DNA from 3 places in the Sinorhizobium numidicum genome. Region 1 is predicted to be linked to each of the others. Evidence: riboswitches for the same ligand, from Rfam matches in the RefSeq annotation. Region 1 holds a riboswitch; each other region holds the start of a gene.
What was found. A riboswitch is a leader RNA that binds a small molecule or an ion and turns the genes downstream of it on or off. The one in region 1 is predicted to bind cobalamin.
Positions count from the first base shown of each region.

Region 2: linked by a shared signal. The riboswitch ahead of PYH37_RS15410 (aromatic ring-hydroxylating oxygenase subunit alpha) and the one ahead of cobU (bifunctional adenosylcobinamide kinase/adenosylcobinamide-phosphate guanylyltransferase) in region 1 are both predicted to bind cobalamin.
Region 3: linked by a shared signal. The riboswitch ahead of bluB (5,6-dimethylbenzimidazole synthase) and the one ahead of cobU (bifunctional adenosylcobinamide kinase/adenosylcobinamide-phosphate guanylyltransferase) in region 1 are both predicted to bind cobalamin.

Region 1 is NZ_CP120368.1:2,194,720-2,204,753, forward strand. Features, by position in the region: gene PYH37_RS21705 (cobalamin biosynthesis protein) at 101-562, opposite strand; gene PYH37_RS21710 (TSUP family transporter) at 1,011-1,796, shown strand; gene cobO (cob(I)yrinic acid a,c-diamide adenosyltransferase) at 1,902-2,546, opposite strand; gene cobN (cobaltochelatase subunit CobN) at 2,557-6,807, opposite strand; gene cobW (cobalamin biosynthesis protein CobW) at 6,819-7,883, opposite strand; gene cobU (bifunctional adenosylcobinamide kinase/adenosylcobinamide-phosphate guanylyltransferase) at 7,887-8,414, opposite strand; cobalamin riboswitch at 8,546-8,949, opposite strand; gene PYH37_RS21735 (FecR family protein) at 9,225-10,034, shown strand, end outside.
Region 2 is NZ_CP120368.1:900,066-910,099, forward strand. Features, by position in the region: gene ubiA (4-hydroxybenzoate octaprenyltransferase) at 1-107, shown strand, start outside; gene PYH37_RS15380 (hypothetical protein) at 297-488, opposite strand; gene PYH37_RS15385 (DUF6101 family protein) at 598-1,164, opposite strand; gene PYH37_RS15390 (DUF1217 domain-containing protein) at 1,478-3,655, shown strand; gene PYH37_RS15395 (FAD-binding oxidoreductase) at 3,798-5,231, opposite strand; gene PYH37_RS15400 (L-threonylcarbamoyladenylate synthase) at 5,274-6,251, opposite strand; gene PYH37_RS15405 (DUF6656 family protein) at 6,330-6,929, opposite strand; cobalamin riboswitch at 7,229-7,430, shown strand; gene PYH37_RS15410 (aromatic ring-hydroxylating oxygenase subunit alpha) at 7,541-8,785, shown strand; gene PYH37_RS15415 (FAD-binding oxidoreductase) at 8,789-9,883, shown strand; gene PYH37_RS15420 (glycoside hydrolase family 25 protein) at 10,017-10,034, opposite strand, start outside.
Region 3 is NZ_CP120368.1:2,071,981-2,082,014, forward strand. Features, by position in the region: gene PYH37_RS21110 (acyl-homoserine-lactone synthase) at 1-71, shown strand, start outside; gene PYH37_RS21115 (DUF2865 domain-containing protein) at 237-1,382, shown strand; gene bluB (5,6-dimethylbenzimidazole synthase) at 1,440-2,168, opposite strand; cobalamin riboswitch at 2,213-2,424, opposite strand; gene PYH37_RS21125 (SDR family oxidoreductase) at 2,485-3,306, opposite strand; gene PYH37_RS21130 (phytanoyl-CoA dioxygenase family protein) at 3,392-4,585, opposite strand; gene PYH37_RS21135 (LacI family DNA-binding transcriptional regulator) at 4,900-5,922, shown strand; gene PYH37_RS21140 (TolB family protein) at 5,975-6,802, opposite strand; gene PYH37_RS21145 (NAD+ synthase) at 6,805-8,487, opposite strand; gene PYH37_RS21150 (LTA synthase family protein) at 8,757-10,034, shown strand, end outside.

The DNA of each region.
Region 1 (10,034 bases):
GGCCCGCCTTCGACAGCAGCCGATTCAATTTCACGAGAAGCAGCGGCAGGTGGCTGATTTTGTTTCCTAAACCACGTGCATGTATGAGGACTTGAAACCATCAGAAAGCCTCTGCGCCGCTTGTCACCGCATCCCGCACTCCGGCGCAACGGGCTGGTCCCGCGACGGCTGCAGTCGCACGCGCCGAGCGGACCTTCGGAACGATCAGCACAGCATCCTGCCCCGCGCCGGCAAGTGCCGCCCCTTCCGCCACCCCATGGCAGCCGGTATGGGCAAAGACGATCTCCGAGGGATTTTGCAACCGCGGGCTTTCCGCTTCCAGCGTCGCCGCATTGAAAAAGCGGACCGGCACCGAAAAATGCCGAGCCGCCGCGTGAATGGCCGGCTCCCCTGCCCGCGCGTCCAACGAAGCGACGAAAACGACTTCGCGCGCCGATGCGCCGGCACCGGCGAGCGCCCGCTCAGCGACCGCGATCACTTCCTCGGGCGCCGTGCCGCGCTCGCAGCCGAGGCCGAGCACAAGCTTCGCGGTGGTGGCGATTGGTCCTTTGACCGAAGACATTTGCGGTGCGGCTCCCCTGCAGCAGCACGCATCCGCTTCGATACGCAATTGCTGCAACTTTGATTACTGCATCGCTCACCGAAACTCTTCGAGTCCCAGGACATGCAGCGGTCGGCGTCCATACGAAGCGCCGGCCTGGGAGACACCCGCACCGGTCTGGACAGCACCGGATCAGGCCCCCTGAATGGGTCGGCCGCACCGGACGCTCTTTCAGTCCGCGTGAACGGACGCCGTCGCATGATTGTCGTTTTTACCGAAGCCTATCCGGCCGGTCAAACCGGATTGCGCCATCGACGCGTCGTAAACGGCGCAGATGAGCCCGAGCGGGCATGATCGAGGTGCCAAGGCCGCGCACCTGCGCCGAACCCGTCCGACAATCCTTTGCATTTCGTCCCGGGCTCTGACACAACGCGGAAGCAATTTCGCTGCCTTCTTTTTCGAGTCTCCCGTGCCCGAACTCGCGCTTCATCTCCTGCTCTTCCTCTTCGCCGCAGCCTTCCTTGCCGGTTTCATCGATTCGATTGCCGGTGGCGGCGGGATGGTCACCATTCCCGCCATGCTGATCGCCGGCATTCCGCCGCTCGAGACGCTCGGGACCAACAAGTTGCAATCGCTCTTCGGCTCTGGTTCCGCGAGCCTCGCCTATGCCCGCCACGGGCACGTAAACCTCAAAGAACAATGGCCGATGGCTCTGATGTCGGCGCTCGGCTCGGTCTTCGGCGCCTTGCTTGCGACAGTCGTTCCGGCCGACGTACTCAAGGCCGTGTTGCCCTTCCTGCTCATTGCCATCGCGCTCTACTTCGGTTTCAAGCCGAACATAGGCGACGTGGACAAGCATCGCCGGATGTCGGTCTTTCTCTTCACCCTCACATTCGTTCCGGTGATCGGCGTCTACGACGGCGTCTTCGGTCCTGGCACCGGCTCTTTCTTCATGCTCGGCTTCGTCTCGCTCGCCGGCTACGGCATCCTCAAGGCGACGGCCCACACGAAGTTCCTGAACTTCGGCTCGAACTTCGGCGCCTTCATCGTCTTCGTGCTCTACGGCGTCGTGCTGTGGAAAGTCGGCCTGATGATGGGCGCAGGCCAGTTCCTCGGCGCGCAGGTTGGATCGCGCTACGCCATGGCGAAAGGCGCAAAGATCATCAAGCCGCTGCTTGTCGTGGTCTCGATCGCGCTGGCGATCCGGCTGCTTGCCGATCCGGCGCATCCGCTCAGGATATGGCTCGGGATGTGAGAGCCCGCACCGGTCTCGCGGCATAGACCGATCGGCGGATCCCAAAGTGCTACAGCGCCGCGCATCTGAAAAACGCGCCGCTGTAGCACTGCCATATTTGAACCATCAGAATTCAACGCCCTTCTGGGCCTTGATGCCGGACCGGAAGGGATGTTTGACGAGCTCCATCTCGGTCACCAGATCGGCAATCTCGATCAGATCCTCCTTGGCGTTGCGCCCGGTCAGAACCACATGCGTCATGTGCGGCTTCTCTTCTTTCAGAAAGCGCACGACCTCGGCGACGTCGATATAGTCGTAGCGCAGCGCGATGTTGACCTCATCGAGCAGAACCATCGAGTTGCGCTCGTCGCGGATGAGTTCCTTAGCCTTCTCCCAGGCCCTTTGCGCCATCGCCACATCGCGCGCGCGGTCCTGCGTTTCCCAGGTAAAACCTTCGCCAAGCGTGTAGAACTGGCAGAGATCGCCGAAATGCTTCTCGATAAGGTCGCGCTCGCCGGTCTGCCACGCGCCCTTGATGAACTGCACGACAGCGCACGGCATGCCATGGGCGATGTGGCGGAAGATCATCCCGAAACCGGCGGTGGATTTCCCCTTGCCTTTGCCGGTATGGACGATGATCAGACCCTTCTCGTCGGTCTTCGTCGCCATGATCTTTTCGCGCGCGGTCTTCTTCTTTGCCATTTTCATGGCGTGGCGGGCGTCGTCCTTCTCGGCGACAGGTTCGCCGCTGTTTGCCGTTTCCTCGCTCATGTCTTTCTCCCTATTCGTTTCCCGCCCGCTGCCGGTTGGCGGCCGGCCTCGCTGCGAGTTCCATTAATTCAAAGCGCGCGGAGTTGGAGCGCGGGTTCCAGAGGTCCCGATCGATTGTTTCCAGAAAACGCTCGGCCAGTTCGGTAAGGGCAGCCGGGTTCTTGTCGCGCAGGAAGTCGCGCACGCGCTCATCGGCGATGAAGGCCTGGTAGGCGGCCTCGAAATGATGGTCGCGCACCGCTCCCGTCGTCGCGGCGAAGGCGAACATGTAATCGACGGTCGCCGCGATCTCGAACGCGCCCTTGTAGCCGTGGCGCATCACGCCCTCAATCCATTTCGGATTGACGACGCGTGCACGCACCACGCGGCCGATTTCTTCATCGAGCGAACGGATCACAGGCTTTTCCGGCCGCGAATGGTCATTGTGGTAGATCGACGGACGCGTGCCGGTGAGATGCTCGGCGGCAGCGCTCATGCCGCCCTCGAATTGGTAATAGTCGTCGCTGTCGAGGAGATCGTGTTCACGGTTGTCCTGGTTCTGGACGACTGCCTCGATCGAACGAAGGCGCTCCTCGAAGAGGCCGCGCTCAGCCCTGCCGTCCTCGCCGGCGCCGTAGGCATAGCCGCCCCAGGTGAGATAGGCGTCCGCGAGATCGCTGCGTTGTTCCCACCCCTTTTCGTCGATCAGCGCCTGCAAACCGGCGCCATAGGCTCCGGGCTTGGCGCCAAAGACGCGGTAGGATGCGCGGCGTGCAGCCTCTTTCGTCTCGACGCCCATTTCTTCCAACCGCAGCGTCTCCGCACGCATGCGCGCTGCGATCATGTTATCGGCGTCGTCCTCCTCCAGAGCCCCGACGGCGCGGATCGCCTTGTCAAAAAGCGCGATCTGTTCCGGGAAGGCATCGCGGAAAAAGCCGGAAATGCGCAAGGTGACGTCGACGCGCGGCCGCCCGACCACGGCGAGCGGCACGATTTCGTAACCCGTGACGCGGCGCGAGGCCATGTCCCAGACTGGCTTTGCCCCGATCAAGGCCAGCGCCTGGGCAATGTCGTCGCCGCCGGTGCGCATGTTGGACGTACCCCAGGCGGTTAGCCCGAAGGATGACGGCCATTCGCCATGGTCCTGCAGATAGCGGCGGATAAGCAGTTCGGCGGACTTTTTACCGAGCTCATAGGCTGCCGGCGTCGGCACGGCGCGGCTGTCGACGGAGTAGAAATTGCGCCCCGTCGGCAGCACGTCCGGACGGCCGCGCGTCGGCGCACCGGAGGGGCCGGGCGCGACGAAGCGGCCGTCGAGCCCGGTCCGCAGCCCTCTGATTTCGGCTTCGCCAGACCCCACGATGGCGGGCTTCAGGCGAGCTTCGATTTGATCAAGCACGGCACGGGTCGCAGACCAGCCAACCGGGCAGGCGATTTCACCGGAGACGAACTTCGCAGCGAGGAGCTCGATGCGCTCAACGGTGTCGCCGGCCGTGCGCCAGGGGGCATCCGAGAGGGTCGCGAGAAGATCGGGCTTCGAGCCCGTCCAGGGTGCGGAGAGGAGGCAATCGAGGGGGTCGAAGGGTTGCGACTGAGGGGACATACCCCCCTCTGCCCTGCCGGGCACCTCCCCCGCAAGGGGGGAGATTGGCGTGCGGCCACCGCCTCTTCCCCAAGTGCCGTCGGAAATGACTGCACCCTTGTCGGAAATGACCGCACCGTCAACCGTCGGCGAAATCTCGGCCTCGACGGCGTTGGGGGGGCGAGAGCTCGCATCCCTCATCTCCCCCCTTGCGGGGGAGATGTCCGGCAGGGCAGAGAGGGGTACATGGCCAAGAGCACCCAACCCCGCATCCACCGCGATCGCCCGCTGCAGGCTCTGGTCGCCGCCTTCGCCCAGACCGCGCGGCACACGAGCGAGCGCAACGGTGAGGTCTGTCAGCAGCCGCCCCTCAGGCGCCACGCCAAAGATGTGCAAGCCATCGCGGATCTGCATCTCCTTCAGATCGCAAAGATAGGCGTCGAGCTTTTCCAGCGCCTTGTTCTCACTGTCGCCCTTCTCGATGCCCGCATCCTGGTCGAGACCGATATCGCGGACGAGGTCGAGAATCTGCCGGCTGAGCAGCCGCAGGCGCCGCGGATCGCCGCCCGCGGCCTCGTAATATTCATCGACCAGAGCTTCCAAATCCTTCAGCGGACCGTAGGATTCGGCCCGCGTCAAAGGCGGCGTGAGATGGTCGATGATCACCGCGCTCGTGCGGCGCTTCGCCTGCGTGCCCTCGCCCGGATCGTTGACGATGAAGGGGTAGAGATGCGGCATCGGCCCGAAGACTGCCTCGGGATAGCAAAGCTCGGAAAGCGCCAGCGCCTTGCCGGGCAGCCATTCAAGGTTGCCGTGCTTTCCCATGTGGATGATGGCGTCGGCGCAATAGACCTGGCGTAGATAGGCATAGAAGGCGAGATAGCCGTGCGGCGGCACGAGGTCCGGCGCGTGATAGGTTTCCTTGGGATCGATATTGTAGCCGCGCGCCGGCTGAATGCCGACGATCACCTCACCGAGGCGGGCGAGCGGCAGCGCGAAGACACCATCCAAGAAGAAGGGATCGGCTTGCGGCATACCCCAGCGCTCGGTCACTTCCTGCTGAATCTTTTTCGGAAGAGAGTCGAGGAACTCCTTGTATTGATTTAGCGAAATTGTTTCACGGGTTTCGCGGTCGCGGCTCGCCGCATTGGTCGGCCCCGCCATCAGGAAGCGCATCAGCGCATCTCCGTCCTCCGGCACATCACCGACGACATAGCCCTCCGCCGCCATCGCCTTCAGCACCTCGATGGTGCCAGCCGGCGTGTCGAGACCGACACCGTTGCCGAGCCGCCCGTCGCGGTTCGGGTAATTGGCCATGATGATCGCGACGCGGCGCGCTTTGGGCTTCGCCCGGCGCAGTCTTGCCCAATTGGCGGCAAGCCGGGCGGCAAAGCGGACACGGTCCGCCAGCGGCTCATGGCCGACGATATTGGCCTCGACGGCCGCGTCATAGGTAGATGCGGCCTTGAAGGAAACGGCGCGGGAAAGGATGCGGCCATCCACCTCCGGCAGTGCGACATTCATGCCGAGGTCGCGCGCCATCAGCCCCTGCGGCGAGGCCTCCCAGGCGTCGCGCGAAGAGCCGGAAAAGATCACCTGCAGCACCGGCGCGCCAGTCGATTCCAGCACCGTCGGCTGACGATCGGCGCCGGGTGCGGAAACGGCAAACCCGGTTGCGTTCATGACGACGTCCGGCGCGGCTTGCGCGAAGATAGCCTGAAGCGTGCCGATGGAGATCTGGTCCTTGAGGCTCGACACGAACACCGGCAGCGCCCGCATGCCTTCGGCCGCAAGCGCCTCGATCAGCGCCTCGACGGGTTTGATTTCACCGCTTTGGACAAGGGCGCGGTAGAAGCAGATGGCGATGGTTGGGGGTGCGAGAGCATCAGATTGGCCATCCCCCTCTGCCCTGCCGGGCCTCTCCCCCACAAGGGGGGAGATCGCCGCGCGGCCGCCGCTCGTTCCCTGATTTCCGTTGGAAATGACAGAGCCATCAGCTTCTGAGGGGCTTGCCTGCAATTCGACTGCCGTTAAGGAGCGAGCACTTGCCTCCGTGTTCTCCCCCCGTGTGGGGGAGATGCCCGGCAGGGCCGAGGGGGGTATTTTCTCACCGCCGCTCGCAAGGCGCATCCACGCGCCGATATCAATCACGCCCCGCCCCGGCCACCATATCCCGGCCTTCAGCAGCGGCCGCGCCGGCTCGGGCTTTTCGCCGCCGGTAATCAGTGCCTCGGCATAGTCGAGAAACAGGCCCGCATTGTCGGCGCCGCCTTCGGTGAAATAGGCCCAGAGGCGTTGACGGTCCTCCGGCGGTACCGTGGAAAAGGGGGCAAGCCCGGGATCCGGCTTGTCGTCGCCGGGCAGAACCGCGATCTGGAATTTGTTGGTGACGGCCGCCGCATGCAACGCCTCGAGCACGTAACGGAAATAGCTGGCGCCGCCGAGCGGACGTACGACGATCAGCTTGGCATGGCGCGCCGTCCGCTCGACATAAGTGTCGACCGACATCGGATGCATGAGGCTCATCAAGCTGGCGATGCGCAGACTTCTCGCCCCCGGCCGCTGCCGATGGGCGGCGGCAATCGAGGCAAGCTCCGTATCGGCGGCCGACAGGAACAGGATGTCAGCCGGGCTTTGCCCGAGATCGATTGCCTCGTTTCCGTCGGCGATCGTTCCTTTCTGGGCGAGAAGCAGATGCATCTTCTATCCGATCAGACGAGCGCCGAAATCGCGGCGCGCACGGCTGTCTCGTTCATGTCATGCAGGCCGATGACGACGAGGCGTGTGCCGCGCATCTCTCCGGAGGTCCAAGCACGGTCGAAATATTGGTCGATGCGGCTGCCAACTGCCTGGATCAGCAGGCGCATCGGTTTGCCTGGCACCTCGGCGAAGCCCTTGAGGCGTAGTACGTCGTGCTCGGCGATGATGCCCTTCAGCTGGTCGATGAAGACAGCCGGCTCGGCGATCGGGCCAAGCTCGACGACGAAGCTGTCGAACTCGTCGTGATCGTGCTCCTCGCCTGCCTCGTGCTCCATCTCGTGATGCGATTTGCGGTTGGCGATCTCGCCTTCCGTGCCGACCCCAAGGCCGAGCAGGATGGCCGCCGCCACCTCGCCGTTCCTCGCCTCGATCATCGTCGGCTTCCGGCTGATGCGGGACGCGACCTCCTCGCGCACGGACTGAAGGCCAGACGCGTCGATGAGATCCGTCTTGTTGAGAACGATGAGATCGGCCGCGGTGAGCTGGTCTTCGAAGAGCTCCTCGAGCGGACTTTCATGGTCGAGGTTCTCGTCATTGACGCGCAGCGCATCGACCCTGTCGTGGTCGTCGGCAAAGCGCCCGGCGGCGACGGCGGCGCTGTCGACGACCGTCACGACGCCGTCGACGGTCACTTCGCTGCGGATATCCGGCCAGTTGAAGGCGGCGACCAGTGGCTGCGGCAGAGCGAGGCCAGAGGTCTCGATGACAATATGATCCGGACGGTTCTCGCGCTCCAGCAGCTTTGTCATGGTCGGGATGAAGTCATCGGCAACGGTGCAGCAGATGCAGCCATTGGTAAGTTCGATGATGTCTTCCTCCGAGCAGGCCTCCGCGCCGCACCCCTTCAGCACGTCGCCATCGACGCCGAGATCGCCGAATTCGTTGATGATCAGCGCGATGCGCTTGCCATCGGCATTCTGCAGCAGATTGCGGATCATCGTCGTCTTGCCGGCACCGAGGAACCCGGTGATGACGGTTGCCGGAATCTTGCCCTGGTGGGGCTTGGCGAGTGTCATGGATCAACCCTTCATTTTCAGCGGCAATCCGGCCGCGACAAAGTAAACTTCGGCGGATTTCTCCGCCACAATCTGGTGGAGCCGGCCGGCGTGGTCGCGAAAGTCCCGCGCCATGCGGTTCTCCGGCACGATGCCGAGGCCGACCTCATTGGAAACGAGAATGAGCCGCGCCCGAGCGTCGGAGAGAAAGGCGGCGAGCGCCGCGAATTCGGCCGCCATGTCCCGCTCTTCCATCATCAGGTTCGTGACCCAGAGCGTCAGACAATCGATGAGGATCGCGCGCGCCGGATCGTCGATGTGGCGGAGCGCCCCGACGAGATCGAGCGGCTCCTCATGCGTCGTCCAGCCCTTGCCCTGCCGCGCGGCCTGATGACGGCCGATGCGCTCGCGCATCTCGTCATCGAAGGCGCGGCCGGTCGCGACGTAATGCATCGGCAGCCCGGAGGCCTCGACGAGCTTTTCCGCAAAGGAGGACTTGCCGGAGCGGGCGCCGCCGAGCACGAGAACCGGTCCGGTATTGGGAATGATCATGGCCCGGCTTCAGTCCGACGAACTCAAACCGCAATAGCAAGGGGGAACGGGCGCGTGCAAAGAGCGCCCGGAGAAGAACTGATAAGCCACGACAACCTCCGTGCTGGCATTGGGGACGGATCCCCTCGGGCGGAATGCCCTGACGGATGGCAGGTCTCCTGGCTCACGGCGTCACGGGCTGAGGCATTACGGGCGCAAGAATCGCTCACCAATGCCAGGCCGAACGGGTCCGCCTCACCTTCCCGGCGCTTGTCTAGCATCATGAAAGGCGGACGATTCGTAGAAGAAGAGGCGTCCAGCCCGGCTGACCATGATGCCACGCCAGTGGCTTTTCCGGCACGTCACCCATCCCGCGTGAAACTGCCCCATGCAGTTCATCGAAGGAAGAATGGCGTGGCCGATGGCGAACCCTGACCGTTCTACAGTCGCGGGGTCGGCTGCGATAAGGGTGCCCGGTGTGGGTCCGCCCCGTCGCATTCCCATTTACTCCCCCGCTCCGCTCCGGCGCAGGGGAACCATCCATTGAGCGTTAATTATGAAGCGGGACGGGCAAAGTCAATCGATGGCGTGCGACACACCGCGAGCGAATTGCGGCAAAGCGGCTTAAAGAGCGGCCTGAGCCACAACCTGCGGCATTGGCGCGCCATGTCCTCGCCCAAACGGATGAGAAGACAGCCATCGCTGCCGCATGGTAAGACTGAGCGCTTGGAGCGCGACGCCCATATACTGCCGCATCCCGCTCCAACTGAAGAATCGATCATGTTCATGATCCTGGATGGCTTTCGCCAGAGGATCATCGAGGAGGGTGCGATGTCGTATTTACGTCGTACCGCAATCGCTACGCTATGCGTCGCGCTTTACGGTTTCATACCGACACAGGCCGCCGAAAGGGTCGGCGAGGCGATCCGGATCAAGACCGAAGTTACCGGCGCGAGCGGACCGCTGGCGGTCAAGTCCCCGGTTCACCGGGATGAACGGATTCGCACGTCGAAATCCGGGCTCGGGCAATTCGTGTTTCGCGACGGCACCAAGCTCGCGGTCGGGTGGGGCTCTTCCATTGTTATCGACAAGTTCGTCTTCGACGATTCCAGATCGTTGCAGAAGCTTACGGTCATGGCCGCGAAGGGCACCTTTCGCTGGATCAGCGGAAACTCGAAACACACGGCTTATGAGATCCTGACGCCCGCCGGAACGATTGGCGTGCGAGGAACCGTGTTCGACTTTTACGTCGGCGGCGATGGTACGACAGCGGTCGTGCTGCTGAGCGGAGCGGCCCAGTTCTGCGGGCCTGGCGGCTGCCAGCAACTGACGCGACGCTGCGATTGCGTGGTCGCCAAGCCCAATGGCAGCCTGACCGATACTCGCCGGGTCAATAGAGGTGTTCTCAGGACGCTCGGCAATCAGAATGCCCTGCCCTTTCTCTCCGGCAGTCAAAAGCTTTCGGGCGGGTTCGGAAACATCGGCGGCAGCTGTGGTCTTGCGGCGGCATTGGAAGTCAAGCCCCCACCAGCTCCTCCTTCGCGTGTCCGCGAAATCAGCCCCACGCCGGAGAAGCCGCCGAAGCCGGACAAGCCCCATAAGCCCGACAAGCCGGACCGACCGGATAGGCCAGATAGGCCA
Region 2 (10,034 bases), 1.3 Mb from region 1:
ACATCCACGATCCGCTACAGTGCCTTGCATTGTTCAAGTTCAACGGCATCATCGGCCTCATCGTCTTCGCGGGGCTCGTGCTGGCGCTTCTCGTGCGCCTGATATGAAAAACCTTCCGAGAGCTCCGGAGGATTTACAGCGCTGTACGTCCTTTCAGACGCGCAAAAGTCGCTGTAGCACTTTGATTTGCTACATGTTTTTCTTAAATCGGACTCCGATTTAAGGAAAACATGCGGTAGTGGATTTCAACTCGGCTAGCGCTCTTCAGGCGCGGTTGACCCGAGCCAGACTGCTTTTCAAGCCCAGCTCGGTTCGGCATCCGCCTTGCGCCGCTCGGCAGCGATGAAATTACGAATCACGGCCCGAAGGGCGACGAGGGTAGCGAGCAGGTGCTTGCGCATCGGTATCTCCTTCATGTGTGCGCCGCTTATGGCACGATGAACGCCTACCTGCTGTTTCTGCAGTAACACGTCGGAGAGACCGATCATCGAACTTGCCGGCGATGACGCCGGCGGCAATCGAGACCTTGTACTTACATACAAGAAGCCGGCCGCAGGGAACGGCCGGCTTCTTGCACTGGAGATAGAAAAACGTCGATCAGCGCCGGGCGATGATTTCGCGCCCGTCGATCTTCATCTGGACGCCGAGCGTGCCTGTCGACCGGCGTACGAGAAAGCGCGGCCGGCGTTCGGCGAAAAAGGAGTGGCGGCGGCGCGGCTTCACCGCCGCGGTGCGGACTTCGCCGAGATGCTCCTCGAGCGGCCGGGCGACGCCGTCCGCTTCGACCATCAGCATGGGAGTGCGATAGGCTTCGGCCCAGGCGCGCCAGTCGGCGGCGATGTCGGAAAGGTCGTGGGCGACGAGCAGCGGAATGCAGAGATCCGGATCATCGTGATGGAGTTCTAGCGTCACTGTAACCTCCCCGTCCCCATGGTCGATGGCCCGCGCTGCGACACCCTTGAACGCTCTTGCAGGCAAGGCGATCGAAAGCGGCAAACCGCTGGATGGTAACACCTTGCGCAGCACAGCGCCACGCTCGTCGAGATTAATGGTCACTTTGCCCACATGCCCGCGCAGGGCGTAAGTTGCCTGCTGCGGAAAACGCTTCGGGTCGAGCCTCAGCGTGTTTTCAACCCATGCCGGTTGAGTGAGTGTATTGCGCATTTTCAATCGCCCTTGTTTTCCTTGAGAGCCGGTTCCCGGTCTTCTCGTCGGGACTTTTCGTCCTCTATGGGCAGGAGGATAGGCGGCCGCTCTTCCGGACGGCTTAAAAATCGCGGTTAAAAAAACTTTGCATCTGCCGATGGTTAGCAAAAACCGACCCGCCAAGGTTTCTCCTTCGTCAACGAAACCGCGGGCATTTTTTTAGAGCCGCGCAAACGAGCGCTCGAAAAGCCACGCACAAGTCCCCCGTGAGATCATGCGGCGTCAGAATTCCGTTTCGACGGGAATATGGATAGATCGACAGGGCAGCGGCATGGTTTCGACCTATATCGACTACAATCTCATCACCCGCGACATGAGAACCAGTCTCAACCGTGTGTCGCTTCAGCCGTTGGTCGCCCGCGAAGCGGAATACTATAAGGCCAATATCGGCAAGGTGGCTTCTGTCGACGAGTTTCTCGACGACTATCGGCTTTACTCCTATGCGATGAAGGCTCACGGGCTTGAGGATATGACCTATGCGGTCGCCTTCATGCGCAAGGTGCTGGAAAGCGATCTCAAGGACGACAACAGCTTCGCCAACCGTCTGACAGACGAGCGCTATCGCAATTTCGCCGAAGCGTTCAGTTTCGGCGCGTCAACCGCCGTTGCCCAGACCGATGCCCAGACGGATGCGCTGATCGGTCTCTACAGCGAGACCATCGCCAACCAGTCTGACGTGGTCAATGCCGAGACGAACTATTACAATGCGGTGATCGACACTGTCGCGGATGTGGACCAGTTCCTGGGCAACGAGCGTCTTCGAACCTACGCGATGAAGGCTTTCGGTCTCGATCCCAGATACACATCCTATTCCCATTTGAGACAGATTCTGACGAGCGACGTCAGCGACCCGAACAGCTACGTCAACAAGCTCGGCAGCAGTAACGCTCTAAACCTGGCAAACGCGTTCAATTTTGCGACTGATGGAAGCCTTCCGACGGGCACCCTGCCGCAGGACTCGGCCCAAAAGAGCGCAATCAACGAAAGCTACACCCTGAACGGCAGCGACCACGTGACCTCCGCTGCTGCACTCCTCAACAAGGCCTATTATGAGGCAAAGATCGGCAGCATAACGACGATCACGCAATTGAAGGCCGATACCCGTCTGTTCAATTACGTGGTGACGGCGTTCGGCCTTCCGGCGAGCACCTTGACGACGACCTTCGAAAACATTCTGACGAGCGATCTCAACGATCCGAACAGTTACGCCAATACAATGGGTGGGGAATACAACGCCGAGTACAAGGCCATGGCCGCCGCGTTCAATTTCCAGACCGACGGCACGCTCGCCAGCGGCGACAGCGCCCAGACCGCGGCGCAGATCACCACCACGTCCGACGGCTACATGATCCATTACAACGACAAGGATGACGCCGCGGACGAGGCGCTGATTGCGCGTTTCAAGATGCTGATCAACACGCTGACCAGCGTCGACGACCTGCTCAGCGATTCGAGCATGATGAATCTGACCTTGCGCGCCTTCGGCCTCGAAGATGAAGACGACAGCGTGCGCAAGCTGAGAAGAGTTCTGACGAGCGACCTTAGCGATCCTGACAGCTACGCCAATTCGCTCAGGGACGAGCGTTACGTGAAGCTCGCCAAGGCTTTCAATTTTCAGCCGGACGGCACACTCGGCGCACCGAAGCTCGCGCAGTCCGAGGCGGAAATCCTCAACACATCGAAATCCTACGTCATCGAAAAGAGCCGCTTCGGCACGGAGGAGGACAAGACCAAGGCGCAGGAAGAGGCCAAATACTACAGCGCCGAGATCGAGAAGATCGAGACGCTCGACGACTTTCTCGGAAACCGCCGGCTGGTCGACTTCGTCCTTCTCGCCGCCGGCATCGATCCCGAAACAGTCGAGACCAGCTATATCGAGGAGATGTTTATCTCCGACCTCGATGATCCGGAAAGCTTCATCAATACCGAAAGCGACACGCGCTACCGTGAAATCGTGGCCTCCTTCAATTTCGATACGGAGGGCAAGCTGCTTCGCGGAACAGCGGGCGAGATCCAGACCCGACGCGGCATCATTTCCACGATGGATCTTTATCTGAACCAGACGCTGGAAGAAAATGCCGGGGAAGACAATGCCGGCGTGCGCCTGGCGCTTTATTTCAAGCGCATGGCTTCGGACGTCAACACCGCCTATGACTTGCTCGCCGACAATGCCTTGATGCAGGTCGTCCGCACCGCTTTCAGCATCCCCCAGGAGATGGCGAGTTCCGACATCGACGTGCAGGCTGAATATATCAAACGCGTTCTGGATATCGAGGATCTGCACGATCCAGAGAAGCTCGAAAAGCTACTGCAGCGATTTACCGCGCTCTATGACGTCGAGAACAACACCGACGTTTCGCCCGCCGCCACCATTCTTTCCGGTGGCAGCGGCTTCGGGATCAGCGCTGATACGCTGATGCAGCTCACGCAGCTCAGATTGGGCGGCTAGAGCATCCCGCTTTCAAGCGGAGCCGCTGGAACCGGACAAGATGCTCTAGAATCCAATGTGCTAGAGCGTCCTTTGTGCGTTCACTTGAACGCACGGCGCTCTAGCGCCGAACCGATTTCCTGCACCGCTTACCAAGCGGATTTCAATCCTCCCGCAACACCTTGCCGGGATTCATGATGCCGGCCGGATCGAAGGCGTGCTTGATGCGTTGCATCAGCTCGAGTTCGATCGCCGGTCGGATTTTCGCGAGCTCATCGCGCTTCAGCTGACCGATGCCGTGTTCGGCCGAGATCGAGCCGTTATGTTTGAGCACGATCGCGTGGACGATGGCGTTGATCTCCCGCCACCGCCCGAGGAAGGCCTGCTTGTCTGCGCCGACCGGCTGCGAGATGTTGTAGTGGATGTTGCCGTCGCCCACATGACCGAAGGCGCAGATGCGTGCGCCGGGTATGGCCGTCATGACTGCGGCATCCGCCTCGGCCATGAAAGCGGGAATGCTCGATACCGGAACCGATACGTCATGCTTGATCGAGCCGCCTTCGGGCTTCTGTGCCGGCGACATGCTCTCGCGCATATGCCACAGCGCCTTGCATTTGGCTTCGCTCGTTGCGATGACGGCGTTTTCTATGAGGCCATCGTCGGCCGCCGCCTCGAGCAGGTTCTGGATTATCCGCTCCGCACTCTCAGCGGACTCCGAGGTCGAGACATCGATCAGAACGTACCAGGGATGCGACGTTTCCATCGGATCGTGAACCCCGGGAATGTGCCGGGTCGTGAATTCTATGCCGAGCCTCGGCATCAGCTCGAAGCCGGTCAGGGCAGGACCGCAGAGGCTTGAGGCGCGCTCGAAAAGGGCGAGCGCATCTTCGACGCTCTTGAGGCCCGCAAATGCGACCTGATGGCCGAGCGGCTTCGGAAACAGCTTTAGCACGGCTCCGGTTATGACCCCGAGGGTTCCCTCGGCGCCGATGAAGAGGTCACGGAGATCGTAGCCGGTATTGTCCTTCTTCAGCCGTCGCAACCCGTCCCAGATCTCCCCCGTCGGAAGCACGACTTCCAGCCCGAGGCAAAGCTGTCGCATGTTGCCGTAGGCAAGTACGGCGGTGCCGCCTGCATTGGTCGAGAGATTGCCGCCGATCCGTGCCGATCCTTCCGAACCGAGCGAAAGGGGGAATAGTCGGCCATTGTCGTCCGCGGCTTTCTGGATGTCGGCGAGGATGCAACCGGCATCGGCGACGATGACATTGCCGACTGGATCGATATCACGGATGCGGTTCAGCCGCTCGAGCGAGAGGACGACGTCGGCTTTTCCTTCACGCGGGATCTGCCCGGCCACATGCCCGGTATTACCGCCCTGCGGAACGATTGCCGTGCGGGTCCGGCTGGCGAGCTGCAGGATGCGCGAAACTTCAGCGACCGCACCGGGCCGCAATACGAGAGGCGTCGTGCCGCGATAGAGCCCGCGCGACTCGACGAGATAAGGCGCCGTCTCTGACGGACCGGTGAGGGCATTGCCGGGGCCGACGATCTCGGTGAAGGAGGTGATCAGTTCGGGAGAAGGAATAATGGTCGTCATGGCCTCTGCCTTGGATCAGGATGATTTATTCGTTGGAGCGCCTCATCCCGCTCTAGGGGCAGCCGCCCGTTGCAGGCGATCGACAATCGCTTCGCCAAGTCCCTCGGCCGGGATCGGGCCGAAGGCGATGGTCGCAGCGCCGCTTGCATCCGCCTTTTTCATATAATCGAAGAGGTTGGCGGCCGCCTCCCGAAGATTGCCCGCCGGGCTGAGCTCGAGCACGATCGCCGCCTCGCTTTCGCCGGGAAGCGGCTTTCCGCCGAAACGGATCAGCGCTTCTCCCTGTCGGACGTCTTCGGCATTCAGCCGTACGGCGGCGCCCGGCGCGTAATGCGAAGCGAGCATGCCCGGCGCTTCGATCGCCGCGCCGGCGGTTTCCGAACGCTCGACCGTAAGGCCGGTAAGTGCCTCGACCTCCGCCACGTCGAGCCCGCCTGGCCGCAGCAGCCGGAGCTTCCGATCATCGAGCTTGATGATCGTCGACTCAAGGCCGATCTGCGCGGGGCCTGCATCGAGAATAAGCTTGAGCTTGGATCCGAGATCCGCTTCCACATGGGCCGCACTAGTCGGGCTGATCTTGCCGGACGTATTCGCGCTCGGCGCCGCGAGCGGTCGTCCGAAACGGGCGATCACCTGCCGCGAAAAGCCATCCGGCATGCGGATGCCGAGCGTATCGAGACCGGCGGACGCGAGCGCATGGACGGTACTCTCCGGCCGCTGCCGCAGGATCAAGGTAAGAGGGCCGGGCCAGAAGACTTCCGCCAGGCGCCGCGAAATCGGATCGAATTCGACGTGCTTCTCGGCCATCGCAATGTCCGAAACATGGCAGATCAAAGGATTGAAGCGCGGCCGCCCTTTCATCTCGTAAATGTGGCTGATCGCGTCGGCATTGGTGGCATCGGCAGCAAGGCCATAGACCGTTTCCGTCGGGATCGCGACCGGTTCGCCTTCGGAAAGTATGGCGCAGGCTCTCTCGATCGCCCGATCCGGCTCGATGCGCGTGTCGATGATTTCGGCCATGGCGTTTCCATTCCTTTCCGACGCTTCCTTAAAGGAGGTGTCGCGAAAACAGAACGATTTTCTGCGTGCGAGGGCTGGTCAGAGGTTGCGGATGATTTTGCGCAGCGCCTCGTCTGCGGCGCCGAGCATCAGCACGTTCTTGAGCGCTATCATCGGATCCTGTGTGCGGAAGATCAGTCCGTTGCCGCGAACGTAGCGATTGACGACCATGTGCCGATCATAGGCGTCGGGTTCGATGGCGACGGCGAAATACATGCGCGAATAGCCCGGCTGTATTCGATCGAAGAAATGCGTCTCGTCACCAAGCTCGGAGAAAAAGTTCGCAAAGTAGAAGGCCCAGGTGACCTCTCGCGAGTGGGCCAGATGCGTTCTGGCGCCGGTCACATGGCAGTAACCAAGGTGAGGACTGTTGGCGAGCGTCCGGTGAAAGATCATCTTTGGAAAGCGGATCGAAGCATGGAAGCTGTTGATCCGCTTGTGGGTCGTCTCGCCGGCTGCCGTCAGTTTGCGTCCGGTCCGCTCCGCGACTTCGTCATGTGTCAGATAGCGCCGCTGCTCGGCTATCCAGTGGCGGCGCCGATCGATGCGGCCCGTCCTCAGGAACTCGGTATGGATTGCAGCCTTTGGTGCCAGGGCGGGTGCCCTTTCGGCCGCGTCGTAATATCTGAGCTTTGCCATCGACGTTAATGCGCCACCCTGCCGGTGAAACGGTTGATCCGTTAGCGGATGCTAAGTGATCAGGGTTAATGAATGTTTTCCGCCGGGGCGCGCTCGATGCGGGTGTCGCAAAAGGGCGAGCCTCTTTCGCAGCCGAGACTGCGCTGCCGAAAAAATCGCCAATTGCTCAAGTTTTCCGCTATCGCGTTGTTTACAAATGGAAAATATCATTTCTTACATGACGCGCAGATGCCGGAATATCTGTCGTCTTTCTGGAAACGGATGTCGCGAACCGGCAGTTGTCAAGGCTATCCGCCGGCTTAGATACCCACACTCAAGGTGCCGCCTTAGGGAGGGCGGAGAATTGGGAAGCCGGTCAAATCCCGGCGCTGCCCCCGCAACGGTGGTGGAGCAAAAAGCCTCGGCACAAGGCCACTGGACAAATCGGTCCGGGAAGGCGCCGGGCTGGTCCTTCGTGGACTGCTCCAGAGCCCGGAAACCAGCCTTGAAGCGAAATCAACCGTAACTGGTTGCGGCGGGCAGCCGGATCGGAACCACATGGCGCGCCGGCGTCATCGCCGGCGTTTGGTTCCTGTCCTGCCTCTCCGAAACGTGGCGAATGAGGATGGGACATGGACATTCAGAACGACATGCTGCGCAAGCTGAAAAGCCGCCGCAACGGGTACAGCCTCGACCGGGCTTTCTATATCGACCCCGACTATTACCGCCAGGATCTGGAGCATATCTGGTACAAGGATTGGCTCTTCATCGGCCATGATTGCGAAATCCCAAGAGCCGGGAATTATTTTACGGTCCAGGTCGGCGACTATCCGATTGTCGTCGTTCGCGACCGGCAGGGGACCATCCGGGCGCTGCACAACTCCTGTCGCCACCGCGGCTCGCGCGTCTGCGCGCAGCAGAAGGGCTCTTCGGCCAAACTCGTCTGTCCCTATCATCAATGGACCTACGAACTCGACGGCAGGCTGCTTTTCGCGCGGCAGATGCCCGAGGGCTTCGACCCCGCCCAGCACAGCCTGAAGCCGGTGCACTGCGAGACCGTTGGAGGATATATCTTCATCAGCCTCGCCGACCAGCCCATGGATTTTCAGCCCTTCCGCGACATGGCGGCAGGCTATCTCGCGCCGCATCGCCTTGGCGAAACCAAGGTCGCCTACGAGAGCACCATCGTCGAGAAGGGCAACTGGAAGCTCGTCTGGGAGAACAATCGCGAGTGCTACCACTGTGCCGCCAACCATCCGGAGCTCTGCCGGACGTACCCCGAGGCTCCGACGGTCACCGGCGTTCAGGCCTCGATGGACGATCCGGAAATTGCCGCCCATTGGGCGCAATGCGAGGCAGCGGGGCTGCCAAGCGCTTTCAAGATCTCGCCGACCGGCCAGTTCCGCACGACGAGAATGCCGTTGATCAACGACGCCGAGAGCTACACCATGTCGGGTGAGAAGGCCGTCCGTAAGCAGCTTTCCGCCGACGTCAACGCGAGCCGGATCGGCACGCTGCTTCTCTTCCACTACCCGACGACCTGGAACCACGTGCTCGGCGACCACGCGATCACCTTCCGCGTCTTGCCGCTGGGGCCCGAATTGACTGAGGTCACGACCAAATGGCTGGTCAACAAGGATGCGATCGAAGGCGTCGATTACACGATCGAGGAACTCACCCATGTCTGGACGGAAACCAACGATCAGGACCGCCGTATCGTTGAGGAGAATGCCTTCGGCATCCGCTCGCCGGCTTATGAGCCCGGTCCCTATTCGGCCGAGCACGAGGGGGGCGTGATGCAGTTCGTCGAATGGTATTCGAACTTCATGCAGAACCGCCTTCAGGGCGCTGCCGCTCCTCTCTCGCGGGTGGCATGACCCATGGAAATGGCCGCCTCCTTCCGCCATTTCGATGAACTGCATCCCTGGATCGATCGCCAGCACATGCTTGAGTGCACTTCGACGGTTGCCGAGACTGCGGATGTGATGACTTTCACGTTCCGGTCCGACAAACCGGCCTGGTTCCGTTATCTGCCGGGACAGTTCGTGACGCTTGAACTGCCCGTCGGCGAGGAGTCGGTGATGCGCACCTATACTCTATCGTCCTCGCCCTCGCGTCCGCTCTCGGTGGCCGTCACGGTTAAGGCCCAGGCGGACAGCGTCGGTACGCGCTGGATGTTCGACAATCTGAAGCCGGGCATGACGCTGAAAGCGCTCGGGCCGCTCGGCGATTTCAGCTTCGTCCGCCATCCGGGCGAAAAATATCTTTTCGTTTCGGCCGGTTCCGGCATCACCCCGATGATGTCGATGACGCGCTGGATGGGAGATTGCGCACCGGAAACGGATGTTACCTTCATTTCCTGCGCGAGACGGCCGGACGATCTTCTGTTCAAATCCGAGCTTGAAGTTCTCGCCCGTCAGATGCCGCGGCTCAATCTCGGCTTTCTGGTGGAGGGACACGAGGCACGCCACGGTTGGCACGGATTGCGCGGCCGCATCGATGCGACGAAGCTGCCGCTGCTTGCGCCGGATTTCCTGGAGAGAACCGTCTTTTGCTGCGGTCCCGAGCCCTTCATGCGAGGTGTGAGGGAAATGCTGAAGGCGTCGGGTTTCGAGATGGCGCGTTACCATCAGGAAAGCTTCCAGCCGGCGGCCGCACCCGCCGCCGAGGAGCTTGCCGTCCGCGCTGGGCCGGCCGCAGGCGCTCCGGTCGAGGCCGCACGGTTGACTTTCACCATGAGCGGCAAGGAGGTCACAGCCGTTCCGGGCCAGACGATCCTTCAGACGGCGCGCGTCAATGGAGTGAGGATCGGCGCCGCCTGCGAAGGGGGCATCTGCGGCACGTGCCGGGTGAAGAAGATTTCCGGCGATGTCGAGATGACCCACAACGGCGGCATTCTCGATGACGAGATCGAGGAAGGCTATATCCTCGCCTGCTGTTCCCGGCCGGTCAGCGATGTGCAGATCGAAGCTTGATCGAGCTTTAAAAGTCGGAGCGGAACGCGGGCGCTAGAGCATCCCGCTTTCAAGCGGAACCGCTGGAAGCGGGATGCTCTAGAATCTAGAGTGCTAGAGCGTCCTTTGTGCGTTCACTTGAACGCACGGCGCTCTAGCGGCGCTCGGTCTG
Region 3 (10,034 bases), 120 kb from region 1:
AGGCAATCGCCGCGATCGAGGGCACCGTGCTCGAACGCCCCATGTCGCTTGAAACCGCACGGGCAGCCTGACAAAACGCTCTGGGCCGTTCCGGCGGCCCGGGCCTACGATTGCATGTTAACGCAAACGACGTCTTGCCGTTGCGCCACCGCGTCAACGCCTTATGATGGCGAGGAGCAGGAATTCACGGCGGCAAGCACCCCTTGGGTGGCCCGCCGGATTGCAGGATGAGACGAGTGTCCGTATCCCGGAGGATGGCGCCCCGGAGTATCAAGCACGTGGCAGCGGCCGTCGCGCCGCTGGCGTTCGCCCTCGCCGGTGAGGTCTGGGCCTCGGATGTTTGCGAACGCCTCACCGCCAGACTCGCCGATCTTCCGGCGGCAGTCACCACCACTGCCAATCTGCGCGATTTCACCGGCGCAATCTCCCGCCAGAACATTGAGCTTCGCCGCGCGAAGAATGATCGCCGTCGGATGGAATGCAGCAATGGCAGCGTCATCGTCATCGGCGGCGATAATGACGGCGCTTGTGCCGCGCTCGATGACACCATCGCTCGGATGGAGGACAATCTCCGGGAGCTCAAAGCGCAGCGCCAGGGGCTGCTTTCGGGCGGCAATGACGATATGCGCCGGCGCATTCTCGCGGCGATGGAAGTCAATGACTGCACGGGGGGACCTAGCGAGAATTGGGACGCGAGTCAGGACCAGTTTGCCGGCGCAGCCGAGGAAGGGACCGAAGTCCGCCGCAACATTCTTCGGGATCTCCCTCCGGACAGCGAAGACTATCCGCTGCTCTTCGACGGCTCCGGAATGCGCGATGTTCCGTCGATCGATGAAGGCGGTCTCGGCAGCTTCAGAACGATGTGCGTGCGCACCTGCGACGGCGCTTTTTTTCCGATTTCGTCGAACGCTACTCCGGCCGACTTCTCCCGCGACGCCGAGCTTTGCCGGGCACGGTGTCCCGGTGCCGAGACCGAGCTCTATTATCACGTGCTCGCCACCGAGGAGAGCGACCAGATGGTGTCCGCCTCGACCGGGAAGCCTTATACCGAACTCTCGACGGCTTTCGCCTATCGCGCGCGTGGCGTCGGTGCCCCCGGCACCTGCGGTTGCCAAGTTCCGAAGATCGCGGCCAAGACCAGCAGCGGAAATACCGCAGCCGCAAGCAAGCTTTCGGCCGTCTCCCCCTCGGTCATCACCATTGATGGCAAAATAGAGCCCACCACCGGACGGGCGAGCTCAAGGCCGGTGGAAGAGCGTCGCTACGATCCGGCAAAAAGCAACGTCCGCCAGGTTGGTCCGATCTTCCTTCCCAAGGAGGAAAGCGCGATCGATCTCAAGCATCCGACGGGACCAGGTTATCAACCGCTGCAGGAGAATTGACCTCGACACTCGTTAAATCTCCTGCAGACGAAAATGCCCTTACGGGTTGACCACTGGCTATTTGCTCGCCTTACAAACGTCTTTGGGCATAGACCCTCCGCCCTGGCGGACACCCCATCCTTCCTCGAAAACCAAGTCCTCCAGCGGCAGGCGTTCGCGCCAGCCCTTCACCGCAAGTTCAGGCTGTTGATAGAGCCGATCCACAAAGCCGAGGCAGAGCCACGCAACGATCTCGATATGCGCCGGTATGCCCAGGATCGTTTTGATCTCGGCCTCATGGAAAATGCTGACCCAGCCGACGCCTACGCCTTCGGCACGTGCTGCCAGCCAAAGGTTCTGGACAGCACAGACGGTCGAATAGACATCCATCTGCGGGTTATGCGTGCGCCCCAGCACCACCGCGCCGCCGCGCGTGCGGTCGCAAGTGACGCAAATGCTGAGCGGTGCCTTGCGAATGCCTTCGAGCTTCAGCGAACGATATTTCGCCTGCGTCTCGCCTGAAAACATCTCCGCCGCCTCTTCATTGGCGCGCCGGAATGCCTCCCAGACCTTTTCCCGCGTTTCGTTGCCGCGGACGAGGACGAAATTCCAGGGCTGCATGAAGCCGACCGACGGTGCATGATGGGCGGCGGCAAGCAGCCGGGCAACCAGCGCATCGGGCAACGGCTCGGGAAGAAATTCGTCGCGCACGTCGCGGCGCGTTTCGATGGCACGGTAGACGGCGGCGCGCTCGTCCGGCGGGAAAGCATCGGCCGCGGCAAGACGGCCCTTCGGGTCAGGCAGCATCGTTCGATCCCCAACAATGCACAACCTCCCGCCGTCCGCGCGGGGCCGGTCTATCTCGCCAGGCCGGTCTTCTGACTTTGGATCGCCCGATCGCGCCGCCTTCCCAAATCGCTTCAAGATTCAGTGGCAAGGTTGTGAAAAAGCTCAGAACCTACTCTGGCGCGACCGTCCCCATCACAGCGTTGGGCACGTACCGGATTTGCACCGGCTTCCCGATTCTCCCGCCTTCGCGGGCACCTGACGGGCGCATATGGTCACACTCGTCGTCGGATGGCAAGACGAGCGGAAGGCCGGAGCGGACTCCTCCGCCGAGGGCTCACAGCGGTGTTGCCGGATGCGGCGAAGCATCATAGGCGCCCCAGATCGACTGGTCGAAGCAGATCACCGAACCGGTCATAAGACCGGATTCCGCCGAGGAGAGATAGGCACAGGCGCGCGCGACCTCTGCAGGATCGACGAGCCTGCCGAATGGCTGGCTTGCCGACGCCTTCTCGAGCCAGTCCACAGAGGCCCCGTGATACTCGCGCTGGATGCGGTCCTCGCCCTCGGACGCCATCCAGCCGATGTTCAGGCCGTTGACCCGGATGCGGTTGCGCAGCAAGGCGTAGGCGGTGTTCTTGGTCAAGGTCTCCAAGGCACCCTTCGATGCGCAATAGGCGGCGATAAAGGGTTGACCCGCCTTTGCCGACATCGAGCCGATATTGACGATGGTGCCCTCCGTCTTTTCACGCCGCATCACCTTCACCGCTTCCTGCATCAGGAAGAACGGGGCGCGCACGTTCACCGCGAACATGCGGTCGAAGAGCTCCGGCGTGGTGTCGAGGATCGTCCCGCGATCGGTGATTGCGGCAGCGTTAACGAGCGCGTCGACACGGCCGAACTCCTTGTCGCAGGCCGAAACCACCTGGCGGGCGTCCTCCACCCGCTCGAGGTCGGCCGGGACATAGACCACCTTGGTCCCGGTCGCCTCGGCAATTTCAGCCGCTCTCGTCTCACCTTTTGCAGCATTGCGCCCGCAGATGACGATGCCGGCGGCACCGCGTTCGGCGAAGAGTGCCGCGATCGTCGCGCCGAGCCCCTGCGTGCCGCCGGTGACGATGGCGATCTTGCCATCCAGCCTGCCATAGTCTTTGCTCATCAAAAATCCTCCCCTGGTAACTGATCCAAGCGGTTCGGCTCCCGCAGCCACTGCGCCGGGGCCCGTCGTTATCTGGCCGTGTCCGTCAGCTTCTCTTCTTTACCGCCTGCTCGGCAAGCGCCTGTGCGAAGGCCTCGCTGCTCCAATCGGCCGCAAGCGCCTCATGCATCAGTTGCGCTTGCGTCTTTGGCGCCAGGCCCCCTATCGGCGGATCGCGATCGAGATTGGTCGGGAACGAATATCCCTCGGCACAGGCTGCAATGGCGTTGGCGATTTCGCCGGTCGAAAGCGTCCCACGGGCCGCGAGCGCCTTCAATGCCGGATAGAGCACGGTGCTCATCCGCTCGCGGTCGACCGTTTCCATTGCGCGCCCGAAGGCAGACGAGACCTGCAGCAGGTTCGCCACGCGCTTGATATCCGTCGAGCGGTTCGTGCCGGCAGCGTGGAAAAGCGCCGGATTGAAGAACACGAGGTCGCCTTTCTCCAGTGGCAGCTGCACATGGTGCTGCTCGAAATAGTCGCGGAATTCCGCGCGCTTCAGCGCCAGATAGCCGGGCACATAGGTCTGGCTATAAGGCAGGAACAACGTCGGTCCGCTCTCGATCGGCATATCGCAATGGGCGACCGCCCCCTGCAGAGTGAGGACCGGCGAGAGCTTGTGCACATGCGCGGGATAGCGCTCTATGATCGCCGAACTCTGAAAGCCGAGGTGGTAATCGCGATGGGCCGATTGCGCTGCGCCGCCCGGATTGACGCGGTTGACCTGAGCCGTCATCTGGTAGTTGGGTCCAAGCCAGGCCTCGCTGACGAGCGCGATGATCGGATTGCCGTAATAGGCCGCAAAGTTCTCTGCCGAGTGCAGACAATGCTTCTCCAACGAATTCCAGATGCGGTCGTTAGCGCCGGGCTTGGCAAAATGATCGCCGCCGCCGCTGTCTGTGCGGCGCTGCTCTTCGATGATCTCGTCGAAGATGCGGCTCGCCTCATCGATCACGCGGAGATCAGCGAAGGCGCGCTTGAACACGGCGACACCTGGCCCCTCCGCAAGGAGGTCGCAGATCTCGGCCAGCACCGCACGCCTGCCCTCGCCAGTGGCACAATCGGCAATCAGGCCGGCGCTGTCGTAGATCAGGATGTTCTTTTGACAATCCACCGCATGAGGATACTCCGCGAGATTTGTGTGGCGCTCGACTTCGGCGCGGAATGCTTCAATGTCGCAGGAATCCTCGGTCAGCCAGACGCGCCCGACGCGCTGCCTCGGATGATTGTCGGTCTTCATCGGATCTCCTCCCTACAGCGCCGTGCGTCTTTTCAGACGCACAAAGGTCGCTGTAGCACTTTGAATTGCTGCATGTTTTTATCCTTAAATCGGCTCCGATTTAAGGAAACATGCAGTAGCGCGGGATGAGGAAAATGTGCGCGGTTTTCCGCCCGCATCCCGTCGCTAACTTACTAGAATCGATCACGTTCATGATTTTAGGTCGATCCGACCTAAAATCATCGTGATCTAAGAAACAACGAAGTACCGACTATACGTGCCGTCCATTCCTGATATAGAGCAGGAATCCATCAAAAAGCCATCAAGGGGCGGGCGTGGCGCATCAGTTTCTGGTCAAGGACATCGCCTTCCAGGCAGGGCTGAGTACGGCCACGGTCGATCGCGTGCTGAACGAGCGGCCGGGCGTCCGCCACCAGACTGCGGCTCGCGTCAAGGCGGCGATCCGCGAGCTCGAGAAACAGCAGGCGGGCACGGAGGTGCAGGGGCGGAAATTTGCGATCGACGTGGTGATGGAGGCCCCGGAACGGTTTACCGATGCAGTGCGCCAGGCCCTCGAAGGCGAGGCGGCGACTTTCGTACCCACAATCTTCCGCTGCCGCTTTCATTTTGCCGAGACGATGCGGCCGCAGGAGATCGCTCAACTGCTCGATCGTATCCGCCTGCGCGGAACCGATGGCGTCGTGCTGAAGGCGCCGGATGTTCCGGAGGTGACCGGCGCCGTAGCGAGGCTTGAGAGCGCGGGCATCGCCGTCGTAACGCTTGTTACCGACCTTCCGCACTCCGCGAGAACGGCCTACGCCGGAGCCGACAACCGTGCGGCGGGCGAAACCGCCGCCTATCTGATCGGCGAGCGCCTCTCCGGGCAGCCGGCGACCGTGCTGGTGACGATTTCAAGCAGCCGCTTTCGCGGAGAAGAGGAGCGCGAGATCGGCTTTCGCCGCACGCTGCGTGAACATTATCCGTTGATCGCCGTCGTCGAGATCAGCGAAGGCTATGGCAAGAACGAAGAAACCGGCGCCCTCGCCTTGGATGCCTTGATCCGCCACTCCGAGATCAACGCCGTCTATTCGATCGGCGGGGGCAACCGCGCGGTGCTCGCCGCATTTCGGCAATTGGGGCGCACCTGTACGCTCTTCGTCGCCCATGACCTCGACAAGGATAATCTCGAACTGCTGAAAGGGGGCAAGGTCCACTTCGTGCTGCATCACGATCTGAAGACGGACGCTCGCACGGCCTTTCGCGCCATCATGGAACGTCGTGGCGCACTGGCGGCCCCCACAGGCCGACATCTTTCCGCCGTCGAAGTGATCACTCCTTACAATCTGCCGCGCATCTGACGCCACCGTCGACCGGATTAGCCATATTGGTCTGCTGCCGACGGGCCGGTGTTTATTGCTCCGGGTAATAGCGTACGAAAGCAAAGGCTCGTCCAGATGGCGCCCAGTTTGGAACGTTCATCGTTCCCTGGCCGCCGAAAAGCTCGAGCAGAACGCGCGCATCGCCACCCTCCGGGTTCATCAGACGGAGCCGCACGTCGAGATCGCGGGGATGGTCGAAAACATCGCCGTCATAGGAAAGCACGAGCAGATGCCTGCCGTCTGGAGACGGGTGGGGAAACCAGTCGCCATAAGGGCTGTCGGTGATCCGCTGGACATCGCTGCCGTCAGGCCTGACCCGCCAGATCTGCATGCGGCCGGTGCGGCTGCAGTTGAAATAGATCCATTGCCCATCTGGCGCCCAGTCCGGCCCGTCGTTGCGACCTTCGCCATGGGTTAGGCGACGCTCCTCGCCGCCATCGACCGAGATCGTGTAAATGTCGAAAACCTGATCGCGGATCCCGCAATAGGCCAGGCTGCCGCCGTCCGGCGACCAGCCGTGCCAGTAGGACGGCAGGTTCGGCGTCACAAGACGCGGCGCACCGCCCTCGATCGGCAGGAGGTAGATCGCCGACTTGCCGAATTCGGTCTTGTCGCTGATGACGAGCGTCCGCCCGTCCGGGGAAATGCCGTGGTCGTTGTTGCATTGACCGGCAAAACCGGTGTCGATTTCCAGCGGAGCGGAGCCGTCGATCGGAAGGCGGTAAAGGCGGCCCTCGCCGTTGATGATCAGGAACGTTCCGTCACGCGACCAGTTCGGTGCCTCCACGAGCCGCTCCGTCTGCCAGACGACGCGCGTCTCGCCGGTGTCGATGTCGAAGATCTCCACCGAACTGCGCATGGTTAGCCCCTGTCGCGAAAGCGGTTGGTGATCGGATAGCGTCGATCGCGGCCGAAGTTCTTCTTGGTGATCTTCACGCCCGGCGCCGACTGTCGGCGCTTGTATTCGGCGATGTAAAGGAGATGTTCGATGCGATGCACGGTCGCCACGTCATGGCCGCGGGCGACGATTTCCTCGGTGCTCATTTCCCTCTCGACCAGGCATTCGAGAATGTCGTCGAGCACCGGATAGGGCGGCAGCGAGTCCTGGTCGGTCTGATTGGGCCGCAGCTCGGCAGACGGCGCCTTGTCGATGATATTCTGCGGGATGACTTCGCCGTAGGGGCCGAGTGCGCCCTGCGGCATGGTGTCGTTGCGCCAGCGTGCCAGAGCATAGACCTGCATCTTGTAGAGGTCCTTGATCGGATTAAAGCCGCCGTTCATGTCGCCATAAAGGGTGGCGTAGCCTACCGACATCTCCGACTTGTTACCGGTCGTCACCACCATCGAGCCGAACTTGTTGGAGATCGCCATCAAGATCGTCCCGCGCGTGCGGCTCTGGAGGTTCTCTTCGGTGATCCCGGGCTCCGTTCCCTCGAACGCATCGGAGAGCGCATCGAGGAATCCTTCGACCGGCTCCTCGATTGCAATGATGTCGTAGCGGCAGCCGAGCGCCTCGGCGCAGGTCTTGGCATCCTTCAGCGACTCTTGCGACGTATAGCGATAAGGCAGCATGATGGTGTGCACACGCTCTTCCCCGAGCGCGTCCACCGCCAGCGCCGCGCACATCGCCGAATCGATGCCGCCCGAAAGGCCGAGCACGACGTTCTTAAAGCCATTCTTGTTGACGTAGTCCCGGAAGCCAAGCATGCAGGCGCGATAGTCCGCCTCCTCGCTTTCCGGCAAGCGCGACTGCAGCCCGTTGGACGAGGCCCAGCCGTCCTCGCCTCTCCTCCACTCACAGATCGAAACTGCCTCCTCGAACTGGCTCATCTGGAAGGCAAGCGACCGGTCGGCATTAAAGGCGAAGCTTGCCCCGTCGAAGACCAGTTCGTCCTGGCCGCCGAGCTGGTTGGCGTAAATCAGCGGCAGGCCGGTTTCGATCACCTGCTTCAGGACCACCTGGTGGCGGACGTCGACCTTGCCGCGGTAATAAGGCGAGCCATTCGGAGAGAGCAGGATCTCGGCGCCGCTCTCCTTCAGCGTCTCGCAAACGCCGAGATCGCCCCAGATGTCCTCGCAGATCGGAATGCCGATGCGCACGCCGCGGAAGTTGACCGGACCCGGCATTTCGCCGGTGTCGAACACACGCTTCTCGTCGAATTCGCCGTAGTTCGGCAGGTCGACCTTGTCGCGGATCGCGATGATCTTGCCGGCGTCCAGCACCGCCACCGAATTGTGACGGAGAGAGCCGGCACGCCGCGGGAACCCGATGACGACACCGGGCCCGCCGTCCTCCGTCTCCGCCGCGAGCTTCTCGACCGCCTGGAGGCAGGCCTTCAGAAAGGCCGGCTTCAGAACGAGATCCTCAGGCGGGTAGCCAGAAATGAAAAGTTCGGTGAACAGTAGCAGATCGGCGCCCTGGCGCGCTGCGTCGGCCCGCGCCTCGCGCGCCTTTGCCAGGTTGCCGGCGATGTCGCCGACTGTTGGATTTAGCTGTGCGACGGCGATCCGTAGCGTTGAAGGAGCGGCTATCTGTGCGGTCATGAGCGTGCCTGTCAGTATTTTCTCAACGAATGCGTTCGGCGTAAGCCATGTTCTTAGCGCATCCTGCCACCAAAAACCCACACCCAATCGTTATCGGCGCTAAAAATCCCAAAAAATTATGCGTTTCCCGGCTCTTACGCCGCTTCGCGGCGGTCCTTTGACAGCGCATGGAACATTGGGATTGGCGGCCACGTTTCGCCATTCATCCCCTGTTCAAGATGACAGTCGTATGACAGTTGAACGACAGATTTATGAAATTGGAGAACCTGTTGGCCAGTATCGATTCCGCCGCCGCGAAACGTTCTCAGGTCTATGTCGATAGGCTTGGCTTTTCCGCGAGGCACGCAAAGACGCTGGCAGGTACACGCAGCGCGCTGTTCTCGCTTTTCATGGCGGCAGCGCTTGTCTTCACAGTCGAATTCATCGTACGCCAGTCTTTTTCGGACACCGCCGCCTATTTTATGGACCCGATGCGCCCGGCCTGGACGACCATTGCGGCCTTTTTTCTCGTTATGCTTGCACTTGATGCGGCCTTCGGTCGTGAGCACAAGGCTGCACTCCTCGTCGCGCCGCTTGCCATTGTGCCGGCCTTCATCTGCCAGCAGAAACAGGTCTTCCTGTCCGATCCGCTTTATCCGACCGATTTCCTTTTCGGCCGGCAAATCATGGAACTGATGCCGGTTCTCGTGAAGGATCGGCCCTGGACCGCTGTCGGCGTCGTGGTCGGACTGATTGCCACGGTCGTAACCGGGGGCCTTCTGCTGCGCTACGCCTGGCAGAACTTTCCCAAGCTGACGCGCAAGGAACGTCTCGCTCGCATTGCCTTCGCTCTGCCGCTGCTCGTCGCCTTCTGGAACATCATGGACTACAACCAATTCTCTTGGATCCGCGACCGGCTGCGGGTCGTCCCCATCATGTGGGATCAGACAGAGAACTACCGTCACAATGGGTTCGCGCTCGCCTTCGCGATCAATCTTCCGATGGCAAATGTCAGCGCTCCGGCCGGTTATATGGCGGATGCGATCGACCGCATCCCGGTGAAGCCCCTGCCCGCCGGAACGAGCCATCGCGGCAAACCGGATGTGATCGTGCTGATGAGCGAATCCTTCTGGGATCCGACCCGCCTTCCGAATGTGAAGCTGACGCCTGACCCGATGCCGACGGTCCGAGAAATGCAGGCTGGCAACGTCTTCTCGCCGGAGTTCGGCGGCATGACGGCCAATGTCGAGTTCGAGGCTCTGACCGGCTTTTCGAACGCGTTCCTCCCCTACGGGAGCATTCCCTACCAGCAGTATATCCGCAATCCGATCCCTTCGCTCGCGACGTTCTTCCGCGGTGAAGGTTACGTCTCTCGCGCCATCCACCCTTTTCAGGGCTGGTTCTGGAATCGCACTGCCGTTTACAAGGCCTTCGGCTTCGACATGTTCAAGTCGGAAGAGAATATGCCGGCGATGCAGAAGCGCGGGATCTTCGCCTCGGATGAATCGCTGACGAAGGAGATCATTCGCCAGGCGGACGCCTTGAACGACCCGTTCTTCTTCTTCGCC